One region of the Turicibacter sp. H121 genome, then DNA from elsewhere that is predicted to be linked to it. Evidence: riboswitches for the same ligand, from Rfam matches in the RefSeq annotation. Region 1 holds a riboswitch; the other holds the start of a gene.

Region 1 (6,351 bases):
AGATGAGGGACATATCGTCGGCAATCATACGTGGCATCACCCAGATTTAGCGAAAGTCAACAAAGAAAAATTTAATGAAGAATTACAATTAGTTGAAGATAAATATAAAGAGATTACGGGCCAAGAGATGGTTCGTTACTTAAGACCACCTGAAGGACATTTTAATCAACAAATGTTAGATTGGGCGAAAGAGCGTGGCTATTATACAATTTTATGGTCTTTAGCCTATATGGACTGGGATGTGAATAAACAAAAAGGTGCGGATTATGCGTATAATCAAATTTTAGCACGTATGCATCCGGGTGCCATTGTGTTAATGCACAGTATCTCAAGTGATAATGCAGAATGTTTAAATAAGTTAATTCCTGAACTTCGAAATGAAGGGTATGAGTTTAAGTCACTGCAATATTTAATGACACAAGATAGTCCGGTGATTATTGAATAATTGGTTATAATTTGTAGAAAAAAGTGATGTAAACGTTACAAGGACACTGAAAGAACACGTTTAATTCATTTTTTGTACATAACTTTGTGCCATAATAACTATGGATGAAAATGATAATAAATTTTCTCCCCCTTTGATTTTCTTATTCATTATGTTTTCTCACTCCCAAACGGATCGTGTTCCCCCACGACCGTTTAACCAAACCTCGAGAGTTCCCCCTCTCGAGGTTTATTTTTTTATACAAGGGTTGACTTGGATATAGTGAGGGGAATCATAGTATTAAGGAGTGAGTTATTAAAAGTTTGATTATTTCTTTAGACATTCATCAGGTAGCTACATGGATAAAAAATATAGATTATAATAAATTAGATTGAGACAGTTTTTACGAGAAAAGTCTTTAGGTGGGCCTTTCAGATTAGGAGTATAAAATACTCCTAATCCCACGATAGATTTTCTCTATTCACTGTCTCATTTTTATTATTATAATGAATCATCGGTAAGATGAAATTTAAATCAAACTTTTACCTTACATCAAATGATTATTCAGAAGATTTTTTGTGATTCAGATTAAAAAGAAAAGGCTCGAGAAAAATCTCTTTTATCAGTTAAATGGTCTTGTATAGAAGGAAGTATCCATTTAGGTAGAAGAAATTAGGTATAACCATTAAAGGTGAACTGTATAAAATGACTTTAATAGGATGATAATCATCCCACAGTTATTATCGAAGTCCCCATAAAAATGGCCTGGATTTTAGAAGATAATTTATTAATATTTAAAATAATGAAAAAATTTTCGCATTTTTGTTTAGGATTTTGAATGGGTGCCTATAATGAGGGTGTGTAGAGATAACCTCCCAAGTTAATAGTCTTTCATGGTGGGACTATACTTTGAGTTTGTACTTGAAGTTCTCTATTTACCAATACAGAAGTCTTATGTATTTATCATCTTGATGCTAAATACATATAATGTAGACTTTCTTCTCCAATTCTCTCAACCTCTCTTTAATATAGAAAAAAGGAACTAAGATGCAGTTTCCCCTCTGCACTTAGTTCCTTTTGTTATCTATAATTATTTTTTCCACCTTTGATTTTGTTTTGGAAGCGACCTTATTCTTGGATAGCTTCCGATTTGTTTTGTGATTTTGCATAAAAGATTGTAGCGATGAAGCCAATGATGATGATGAGATAGGCAATCATTAAACTTTCAGTCATTCCAAATGCGATGTATGCGAGTGAAGCGATACAAGCTGATAAAAGGGCGTATGCTAACTGAGAGTTAAAGTGAGCACCTAAATCACAACCTGATCCTGTTGCTGATAAAAGGGTTGTATCTGAAATAGGTGAGGCATGATCTCCAAAGATAGCACCTGATAAAACAGCAGCCATCACTGGAATCATTAAATTCATATCAATCGCCGCTGCGACTGAACCAGCAATTGGAAGTAAGATTCCAAATGATCCCCATGACGTTCCTGTTGCGAAAGCCATGAAGCTTGCGACAATGAACATTACAACTGGGATGAAGTTTGGATTAATGTTCGCTGATGTAATGACAGAGGCTAAGTAGCCACCCGCATCTAACGCACTAACTAACTCACAAATTGCCCATGCTAATAATAAAACGATAATGGCTCCAACCATTGACTTCATCCCTGAGAAGAAGGCTTTGACATATTGGTTCTGCGTGACTTCACCACTTATAACATGACGATATGCCATTGCCATTGAGACGATTAATCCCGCTGCTCCACCAAAGCGAAGCGCTGTTGATAGGTTGATGTTATCTAAGATTGCAAAGAATAAATTGAAGTCTGATGCGTTATTCATTGCGCCTACATAGCCAGTATACACCATCGTTAACACCGTCACGACGATTAAGGTCAAGATTGGGACGATTAAATCCCACACTGTTCCTTTTGATGACTCCACGTCGCCTCCGTGAGCGTTTGCCACTTCAGCACTCGTAAGAGAACTATCATTCCCATTGATCGTATCCGTCTCGTATTTTTTCATGAGTCCAAGATTTAAATTGTATTTAATGACAATGAAGACCATGATAACTGAGACAATCACATAGAAATGATAAGGAATCGTCATTAAGAAAGCAGAGAACGTATTGTACGTCGCACCTGTACTTGCAAAAATAACTGCCATCGATCCCATCACTCCAGTCGCCCAACTTGAAATCGGTGAGATCACACAGATTGGTGCTGACGTTGAATCGACAATGTAAGCTAGTCGCGCTCGTGAAATTTTTTGTTGCTGAGCTAACGGTTTTGAGACATTTCCGACAACTAGGGCATTAAAGTAGTCATCAACAAAAATTAAAATTCCTAAAATGGCAGACGTATATTGAACGCCTTCACGCGTTTTAACGCGTTTGATAATCGCTTTTGTAAACGCAGACGCTCCGCCTGATAAGACGATGTAAGCTGTAATGGCCCCAAGTGCAAGTAAGAAGAAAATAATCGACAGGTTCCAATCGTTTAAAAAGCCGATTAATCCATCTTTTTCAAAAATAAGTCCACTAAACGTTGAGACAAGCGTTTCAACCGTTTGAATGAGATTGAAATTGGCTAAAATAAAAGCAGCCGAAATGGCACCAATCCCGAGTGATAATACGACACGGCGCGTAAAAATAACAAGGGCAATCGTAAGTAGTGCCGGAATTAACGCATAAATGGTTCCAATCATATAAATCATCTCCTCAATTGTTAGTGCAATTGAATAAGAAGCTGTTCTTTTGATAAAGAAAAAAGAGCCATGCAGAGTTAAACTCATACATGGCTCTAAAAAGTCTAAGGTTATTAGACGATAGATGACAAGTATTATTTAACTCTCCGATCATTAGTCCTCCACTACAATTGTAGTGACAGTGTTAAATTTATTCAACATAACACCAGCACAAGTTTGGTTGACACAAACAAGACTTCGGCGTGGACACCTTTTAGAATTTGTCATCGACGTCACTCTCGAAATTCCTACTCATTGGACACGCACCTCTAACTCATCAAAGAGAACAAGAGACATATTCAATTAAGCCTATTTTAGCATCTTTTATAAAAAAGTCAAGCATTGGCCACCAAAATAATCAAATCAATATGTGAAAGTTATTATGAAATATAGGGATTTCGATGTAAAATGACAGGGAATGTGGTAAGATAAAGGATAGCTTAACAAAGCATTGGAGGTTTTAATAGATGAATATGTCACCTTTAAAGGTTGGTCAAGAATTTTTAGTGACGATTAAACGCATCGGAATTAACGGTGAGGGAATCGGATATTATAAAAAACAAGCGGTCTTTATTCCAGGAACGTTAGTGGGTGAAGAAGTGGTTGCGACTTGTACGCGTGTGGCAGGTGGTTACGCGGAAGCGGAACTGGTACGTGTGAAACGTAAATCAAAGCACCGTGTGCAACCAGCATGTGAAGTTTATGGACAATGTGGTGGATGTCAATTACAGCATATGTCTTATCAAGAGCAACTTCGTATTAAACGTGACGCGGTTTCACAAGCGATTGAACGTTATACGAATTTAGATCCTGAAGAATGTGATATCCGTCCAACTATCGGAATGAAAGATCCATATAACTACCGCAATCGCGCTCAAATGCCAGTTGGATATGACGAAGATGGGGTTATGGTTGGATTCTATAGCATGAATTCACGTGAATTAGTCAATGTGACAGATTGTGATGTTCAATATGAAGAAATTAACACAGTGATCAATCATGCGGTTGATTTATTAGATGATTACAAAGTGTTCGCTTACGCACCTAAAACGAAAAAAGGAACAGCACGCTACATCGTCGTTCGTCGTGGATTCAAAACAGGTGAGGTTCAGGTGACGTTCGTATTTGCTAATAACGAGTTCAGAAAAATGAATGCTTTAGCGAAAGACTTAATGAAATATTGCCCAGATGTTAAATCGGTCTATTTAAATATTAACAACGAAGATACGCATGAAATCTTCGGAAAAGAAATGAAGCACATCGCTGGAGAAAAATTCATTTCAGATGAATTAGGACGCTTCAAGTTCAACTTATCTCCACGCGCGTTCTATCAGTTAAACCCAGAACAAACGATTAAATTATACAACCAAGTCAAATATGCAGCTGCTTTAAAAGGAAACGAAAAAGTGGTTGATGCTTACTGTGGTGTTGGAACAATCGGTCAATGGGTTGCAGATAAAGCAAGTGAAGTACGTGGGGTGGATATTACACGTCAAGCGATTGCGGATGCGAAAGAAAATGCAAAATTAAATGGCTTAACAAATACATACTATGCCGTTGGTAAAGCAGAACAAATCGTACCGAAATGGGCGAATGAAGGATTTAAACCAGATGTCGTGATTGTGGATCCTCCTCGTACAGGATTAGGAACTGAGCTAATCGAGATGTTAAAACGTGTGCAACCAAAAACGATTGTGTATGTGTCATGTAATCCATCGACGTTAGCTAAGAATTTAAAAGAATTAACGAAGAAATATCGTGTGGACTATATTCAACCAGTGGATATGTTCCCACAAACATCTCATGTTGAGGCTGTTGTGCGCTTAGTTCGCCAAGACCGCCCAGCTAAAAAACAACGCTAATCATTTAGACAGTATCTTTAAGATGCTGTCTTTTTTTATACTAAGATGCACAGGGAGGGTATCAGGTCAAGTGGCTAGCGTTGTACGTTGGTGGGCAAGAAATTAAAATAATAAAAAAGTGTAAGGCAACTTGAGTGGTGAGGATTCGTCAGATGGGCCGTACCTATTAGTAGTGAGTAAACTCGCTATTAATCCCATGTCCTCACCCTCCCATTAGTTGCCTTAATTTTATTTTGAAACCTCTTTGGAGAAATGAAGATAGACTAGCACTCTTGAGGGGATCATAGTTAGAAAGTTGCATCATCGGATACTATAGAACCTATTTTTAGGATGTGAATGAGTAGATTGACTAAATGAAAAATCGTTTTATGAATTATTCACTATATTTTAATGTGATTATTAGGATATATCTCAAGGTATGGATACAATCTTGAATTAAGGAGAGTTAAATAATAAAATGTTTTATTTTTAGGTAAATATCGATGCTTCAAAATATTAATTTTGTTAGCTATGGTCAATAAATAATTTATTGGAATTTTGATGATAAAACTCATTCTCAATAAATATCAACAGTTTGTTAATACAGATAGTACCAAAAAAGATTTAGTTAAAAAGAAGAAATTGATAATTATTCATTATCGATTAAAATTTCGTTAGAATAAAACTGATTTATAGGGAGATTTAAATAAATTATTGACGGACTTTTTGTATAAATGAATTTAATATTTACTTTTTGTAGAAAAAATAGGGGAAAATGGTATAATTGTATATGCATTAAGAGAAATGGGAGGTAGGAGAGTGTTAAAAAAAATCTTAAATTTATTTATTGCATTAAGCTTAATTATTTCATCGACTAATATTGTAGCTTTAGCAGGAGTACAAAGTGAATATTCTATTGATGAAATAAACCAGGTTCTTGAAACTGAGGACATGGAGGGGAAAGAGACGGAAGTAGAGGAAGTAGAATCTGAAGGAACAGAATCGGAGGAAGTAGAATCTGAAGGAACAGAATCTGAAGGAACAGAATCAGAGAAAGTAGAATCTGAAGGAACAGAATCAGAGGAAGTAGAATCTGAAGGAACAGAATCAGAGGAAGTAGAATCTGAAGGAACAGAATCAGAGGAAGTAGAATCTGAAGGAACAGAATCAGAGGAAGTAGAATCTGAAGGAACAGAATCAGAGGAAGTAGAATCTGAAGGAACAGAATCGGAGGAAGTAGAATCTGAAGATACAGATATAGAGGCATTTAACTTAGATGATGATATTTTGGATGAAAATAAGATTTATGAACCCAAAAGTATTATTAATATA
Region 2 (6,351 bases), 840 kb from region 1:
ATCATCGTGAGCCAGGTGTAGTCGGAGCCTCTTTAACTAGTGATGTTTTTACTGAGTTAATCGCTGACACGATTCATGTGAATAAACAATTGTTTCAATTCGTATTAGACAATAAAGGAAAAGAAAAGATTGTTTTAATTACAGATAGTATGCGCGGGGGATGCATGAAGGATGGGCAATATGATCTTGGTGGACAGCGGGTAGTTGTTAAAGATGGAGCTGCCCGATTAGAAAGTGGAAACTTAGCGGGAAGTGTCTTAACATTAAACAAAGCCATCTATAACTTCTTGCAAAATACAAATGCTACTATTGCCGAAGTTATTCACATGGCTTCATTAAATCCAGCGACATCGATTGGAGTTTGCAATCGTAAAGGAAGTTTAGAAATCGGAAAAGATGCAGATATTGCAATCTTTGATGAGGAAATGAATTGTTACTTATCCATCGTTGAAGGTCGCGAGGTGTATAACCAACTTGATTAAAATATAAGCTCCCATAAGTTTTTTACATCGTAAAAACTTTTAAAGCCCTAGCAATTGAGGAATAGATTTCTTTCAGAAATCGCTAGGTGATCCAAACCCTGCCAATGGAGGATACGTTTTGTCGGGAGATGTCAGGCTCGCTTCAGACTATAGTCTGTCTTGGACGCCATAAATATCAAACATTTAGATTGCTATAGGAAATATTTCTGTATATATAGTAAAAGTAAATATGTGGGATGGTATCAATTGATAATACAATTATTCAAGAATATAACAGCTTTGTTAGATGGGTGGGTTTAAAATTTATTGAATACTCGAAAAGTATTAACATTTAAATGAGTGGTAAAATAAATGGAAAAAAGTTATAATTATGGATTGGATTAGTTTTTAATCTAATAAGAGTATCATTATAGTTTAGGTGTGATAAAATGTTTTTAACAATAGGAGAAAAGATCCGTCAGGCAAGAGAGAAGTATGGGTTGAAGCAGATTGCATTTGAGTCTTATGGATTCTCACGTAATTATATTAGTATGATTGAGACAGAGAAGCGCTCCTTAAATGAAAATATGTTAAGAAATGTTTATGATGCAATTTGTGAATTGAGTAATTGTCACTATCAACAATACTATTCCTATAATGAGTTTATAAAATCACCTGTTGAACAAGCAAGAGAATGGTTAGAGCAGCATTGTAATCTTCAAGATGCCTTAAATCAATATGAAACTTTTAATAAGATTGCATCGGATTTTGATTTAATTGAATATAAAATTAAAATAGAAACATTACTTGGATTACACTATGTTAAAAATGATGAGTTATTAGCAGCTAATGTTCATTTATTAAAGGCAATCGGCTACTGTATCCAGGTTACTAAAAATCCTGCTTCTTTATATGAAGTAGTAGGAACTAATTATATTACATTAGGGCAATATCAAGAAGCTATTTCTATCTTACAACTGTCTATTAATTGTCAGGAGGGTGATAGGGGGAGAAACATTAATCGCATTCGATATTACATTTCTCTTTGTTATTTAAATCAAGCCAAGTATGAAAAAAGTTTAGAGTGGATTATTCCTGTATTAGAACAAAATGAATATCTACAGCCTAAAGCGGCAGCGTATTTAATTAAATCGACCATTTTAAAAAGACAAGGTCGAGATGAGTTAGGAAGAGAGTTACTACTCGAATTGATTAATAATCCTTTTTATGAAGACTATTTGGGTTATGCTTATCATAATTTAGGCTATAGCTTTAAAGACTCAGGACTATATCAACAAGCACTTGATTGTTTAAAGATAGCACTCCCTCTCCGTGAAACAGTTAAGCAACGCTCGATTACCAAATGTTTGATGGGCGAAGTTTATTTTAGAATAGGCAATTATGAAAAAGCTCATAGTCTATTAGTCGAGGTTAAAGATATTATTTTTCATAAAGGTTCTTTTGAACAACAAGAGGCGACTTTAGAGTGGGGATTAGATTTATATTGGGAAACTCAAGACTTTGAATCCATGTTGATTTTGTTAGAGGATATTCAAAAATTAGTTGATAAAGAGATATTAGATGAGTTTATTTATACGAAATTTCAAAATCGATTATATAAAAGGATTATGGATGATGTTCTTGGTCAACAGAAAGATTTAAATGAATACCGTATTTTACTTGATGCTATTACGTAAAAGGTCACAGATTTTTTAATAAATCTGTGACCTTTTTTTCTTTATTATACAATAAATAACTACTTATAATAGTTATGGAAACAGGAGGACGTAGTAGTGAATAAATTCAACGATTATCAAATGCATCGGATGATTTATTTATTACGATTATCATTTTGTATCGATCAAAAGAATAAGTACATTCCGGATACGAAAGTAAATGATACTCCGAATAACTCAACTAATAATAAAATTAGTTTAGAAGATTATCCAATTGACTTAGTCAATTTAGATGAAATCTTGGAAGAATCACATCATATTTGAAATGTCTTACAAATAAAATCGATATAAAATAAGTTTCTATATCTATCATTAATTAGGGAGAGTGTTATGCACTCTAATTAAGGTTAGTGTCGTTCATCATTACAAGGGTACGTAGAAAGCTGTTGTTAGGGGTAGCAACAGCTTTTTATGTTTCATTAAAAATATTCAAAAAAATAAAGCCTTAAATCATCATGAATACACATTAATATTTAAAAAATAAACGAAATAGTCTTCTTTTAAACTATATGATTATAAAATAGAGAATGATAAAACAAGCATCAAACAATAAAATGCTAATTTCGACATTATATGGTATTTATAACTAATTTATATAAAATTTTAATGTTTTAATAATAAAAAATAAGTGTTTCTTATACTATTTAATAAAAAAATGTTGTTTTTGAGTATAAAATAAGATAAGATGACATTGTAAATTAAATAGGTTTTAGATAGAGGTGCGGTAATTAAGAGTACTATCGAAGAGTGAAGATGTTGACGCGATAGGAAAGGGATTCTCGCCGAAGTCTATAACTGATACTTTAAGGTTATAGAGCTGGTGTTAAGTAGAAGATATTTAACATTGTCACAATTTATTATTGTGGAGGGCTATCATTCCGGATTTAAATCATCCTAACTTAGTACGGTTATATGATAAAAGTCTTGAGAATGGCCTCAGGACTTTTTGAATGTTTTGATTAGAGTCGTCCCAATAATCGTGGAGAGCTATCATTTGAGAATCGGAAATAAGGATGATCTATTGTTCTTTTCTGAAGGTCTTGAGTGAATGGCTCAAGGCTTTTTTTATTTGCCTCTTTCAACTAAACACTATTTAAAATTTAAAATAAGAGGGAGAAAAAAATATGCTTAGTTTAAGAAAACCAAGAGTTGATGGTAAAGAGGAGACAAAAGAATTTAAAGTCCCTCATACTTTAGTCATTGTTACATTTATTTTAGTTATCGTAGCATTAGCAACATGGATTTTACCTGCAGGAACATATGAGCGTATCGTCAATGATGCAGGGAAAACAGTCGTTGTTGATGGTTCATTCGCTTATGTTGATCAAACCCCTCAAGGATTATTTAGTGTATTACAAGCCCCAATTCATGGAATTGTAGGAGCGGCAGAAATTATTGCTTTCTTATTTGTAGTTAGCGGATCAATTGCAATTATTACAAAAACACGTGCTATTGATGCTGGAATTACAAATGCCGTTAAATCATTTAAAGGAAAAGAAATGTTAATGATTCCGGTTATTATGGGATTATTCTCATTAGGTGGGGCCATCTTCGGAATGACGGAAGAAGCTATTCCATTTATTGCGATGCTTATTCCTTTATGTTTAGCCTTAGGATACGATAGTATTATGGCGATGGCAATTTCTTATATGGGATGTATTGTTGGATTCGCAACAGCCATGTTAAATCCATTCTCGGTAGGAATTGCTCAAAGTATCGCACAGGTGCCAGCAGGAACAGGGGTTGGATTCCGCACAATTATCTGGGCCGTTACAACAGTGGCTTCAATTTTATATTTAATGTGGTATGGACGCCGTATTAAACGTAATCCACAATTAAGTCCAGTTTACGAAATTGATCAGGTACGTCGTCAGGAGTTAGAAGACGCAGAATCTGAACATTTACCATTCACACTCAAACATAAAGTTATTTTAGCATCTATCTTAGTATGTTTAGCTGCTATCGTTATAGGTGTTTTACAATTTGGATTTGGAATTCCGGAAATTGCGGCTATTTTCTTTGCAACGGGAATTATCTGTGGATTCATTGGGCGTTTAAGTTTAGATGATATGGCCAATTCATTCATTCACGGAGCAAAAGATATGATTAGTGCAGCAGTAGTGGTTGGATTTGCACGTGCAATTGTTATCATTGCTCAAGACGGACAAATTATTGATACGATTCTTTATAACTTATCAAACTTCATTGGACAATTGCCATCGTTAGTTGCTGGATATGTGATGTTCTTTGTTCAAATGTTTATCAATTTCTTTATCTCATCGGGATCAGGACAAGCTGCTTTAACGATGCCAATCATGGCACCGCTTGGTGAGTTAGTTGGTATTACACCACAAACTTCAATTTTAATTTTCCAATTTGGTGATGGATTCTCAAATGCTATCTTCCCAACAAGTGCTGTTTTAATGGCTTGTTTAGGTGTAGCGGGAATTCCATGGGCAAAATGGATTAAATGGGTTTGGCCAGTTCAATTAATTTTTGGTGGATTAGCAATTATCTTTATTACAATTGCCATCTTAATGGGATGGTCATAAGGAGACAGTATAATGAAAAAAGAATTATTATCAATCGGGGAATCATTAAAAGAACGTTTAGTAGACATGAATCGCTTTATTCATGATAATCCGGAATTAGGGAATCAAGAATACAAAGCAGTTGAAAAATTAACAACCTTTTTAAAAGAACATGATTTCGAAATTAAATGCCCAGTGGCAGGGTTAGACACTGCATTTGAGGCTGTATACGATAGTGGGAAACCAGGTTTATCAGTGGCATACCTTTGTGAATACGATGCCTTACCTGAATTAGGACATGGATGCGGTCATAATATGATTGGTGTAATCAGTGCCGGGGCTGGAGTTGCCTTAAGTAAAGTTATCGATGAAATCGGTGGAAAAGTCTATGTGTTCGGGACACCTGCCGAAGAAACAAATGGAGCAAAAGTGACTATGACAGAAGCTGGACTGTTTAACAAGATGGATGCTGTTATGATGGTGCACCCTTCGGGATTCACGACAGAAAGTGGAACATCTTTAGCGATGGAAGCTTTACAGTTTGATTATACAGGTCGTCCATCTCATGCAGCTGCATCTCCTGAAAACGGGATTAATGCTTTAAATGCAGTGATTCAATTATTTAATGGAGTAGATGCTTTACGTCAGCATGTGACACCAGATGTAAGAATGCATGGAATTATTACTAATGGTGGGGTTGCTGCTAATATTGTACCTGAACATGCAACAGCACAGTTTTATATCCGCGCAGCAACTAAAGAATATTTAGCAGTTGTTAAGGAAAAAGTGTTAGGTATTGCTCAAGGGGCTGCTTTAATGACAGGAGCAACTTTAGAAGTAAGCAACTATGAGTTATCATATGATGATTTAAAAACAAATGCTGTGCTTTCAGAAACATTTAACGAAAACCTTCGTTCATTAGGAATTACAGAGATTCATAAACATCGTAAAGGAACAGGATCAGTAGATATTGGAAACATTAGTAATGTATGTCCAACTATCCATCCGTATATCGGAATTGCTGATTGTGAAATTACAGGACATTCTCAACAAATGGTTGATGCAACGGTAACAGATTTCGCTCATGATCGTTTAATAACAGCTGCAGTTGCTTTAGCTTATACAGGATATGATGTATTATCTGGAGCTATTAAATTGAAATAATAAAAACCACCCAAAGGTGGTTTTTTACATATATAGAAAAATAGTAGAAATATAGGAACATAGGTATAAGTTTTACCTTATTTATGATATATAATTATAATTAGATAGCGGATTAGGAAGACTAATTAAAAAGTCATAAGGAGGACATATGAAATTCAACTGGAATAAGAAATATAACACGATTGCAGTATATGCGTTTATTGTTGTGAGTTTAAGTATTATTTTTTATAATATTATCTCAAAGCTTGAAAGCTTTGCAGGCAAGTTAAATGAAATTATGGGTATTTTTCAACCCTTCATTATCGGATTCATTATTGCGTATTTATTAAACTTTATTCTTAAGTTTTATGAAAATAAAGTATTTAAAATGAGAGGGCTAAATAAAGTTAAAAAGTCATCGATAAGAGGTCTGGGGATTTTACTCTCTTATATTACCGCAGGAATTATATTATATGTCTT

Evidence for each region. Region 1 has a riboswitch for lysine ahead of AT726_RS03290 (Na+/H+ antiporter NhaC family protein). Riboswitches for the same ligand answer to the same signal wherever they lie in the genome.
Region 2: it holds a riboswitch for lysine, as region 1 does, so the genes downstream of both, AT726_RS07250 (YfcC family protein) here and AT726_RS03290 (Na+/H+ antiporter NhaC family protein) in region 1, are expected to answer to the same signal.

The regions. Positions count from the first base shown of each region.
Region 1 covers NZ_CP013476.1:661,691-668,041, reverse strand. The annotation lists gene pdaA (delta-lactam-biosynthetic de-N-acetylase) at 1-445, shown strand, start outside; gene AT726_RS03290 (Na+/H+ antiporter NhaC family protein) at 1,553-3,226, opposite strand; lysine riboswitch at 3,286-3,458, opposite strand; gene rlmD (23S rRNA (uracil(1939)-C(5))-methyltransferase RlmD) at 3,646-5,040, shown strand; gene AT726_RS03280 (hypothetical protein) at 5,839-6,351, shown strand, end outside.
Region 2 covers NZ_CP013476.1:1,505,842-1,512,192, forward strand. The annotation lists gene nagA (N-acetylglucosamine-6-phosphate deacetylase) at 1-482, shown strand, start outside; gene AT726_RS07240 (transcriptional regulator) at 911-2,158, shown strand; gene AT726_RS07245 (hypothetical protein) at 2,255-2,461, shown strand; lysine riboswitch at 2,904-3,078, shown strand; gene AT726_RS07250 (YfcC family protein) at 3,322-4,749, shown strand; gene AT726_RS07255 (M20 family metallopeptidase) at 4,762-5,892, shown strand; gene AT726_RS07260 (AI-2E family transporter) at 6,041-6,351, shown strand, end outside.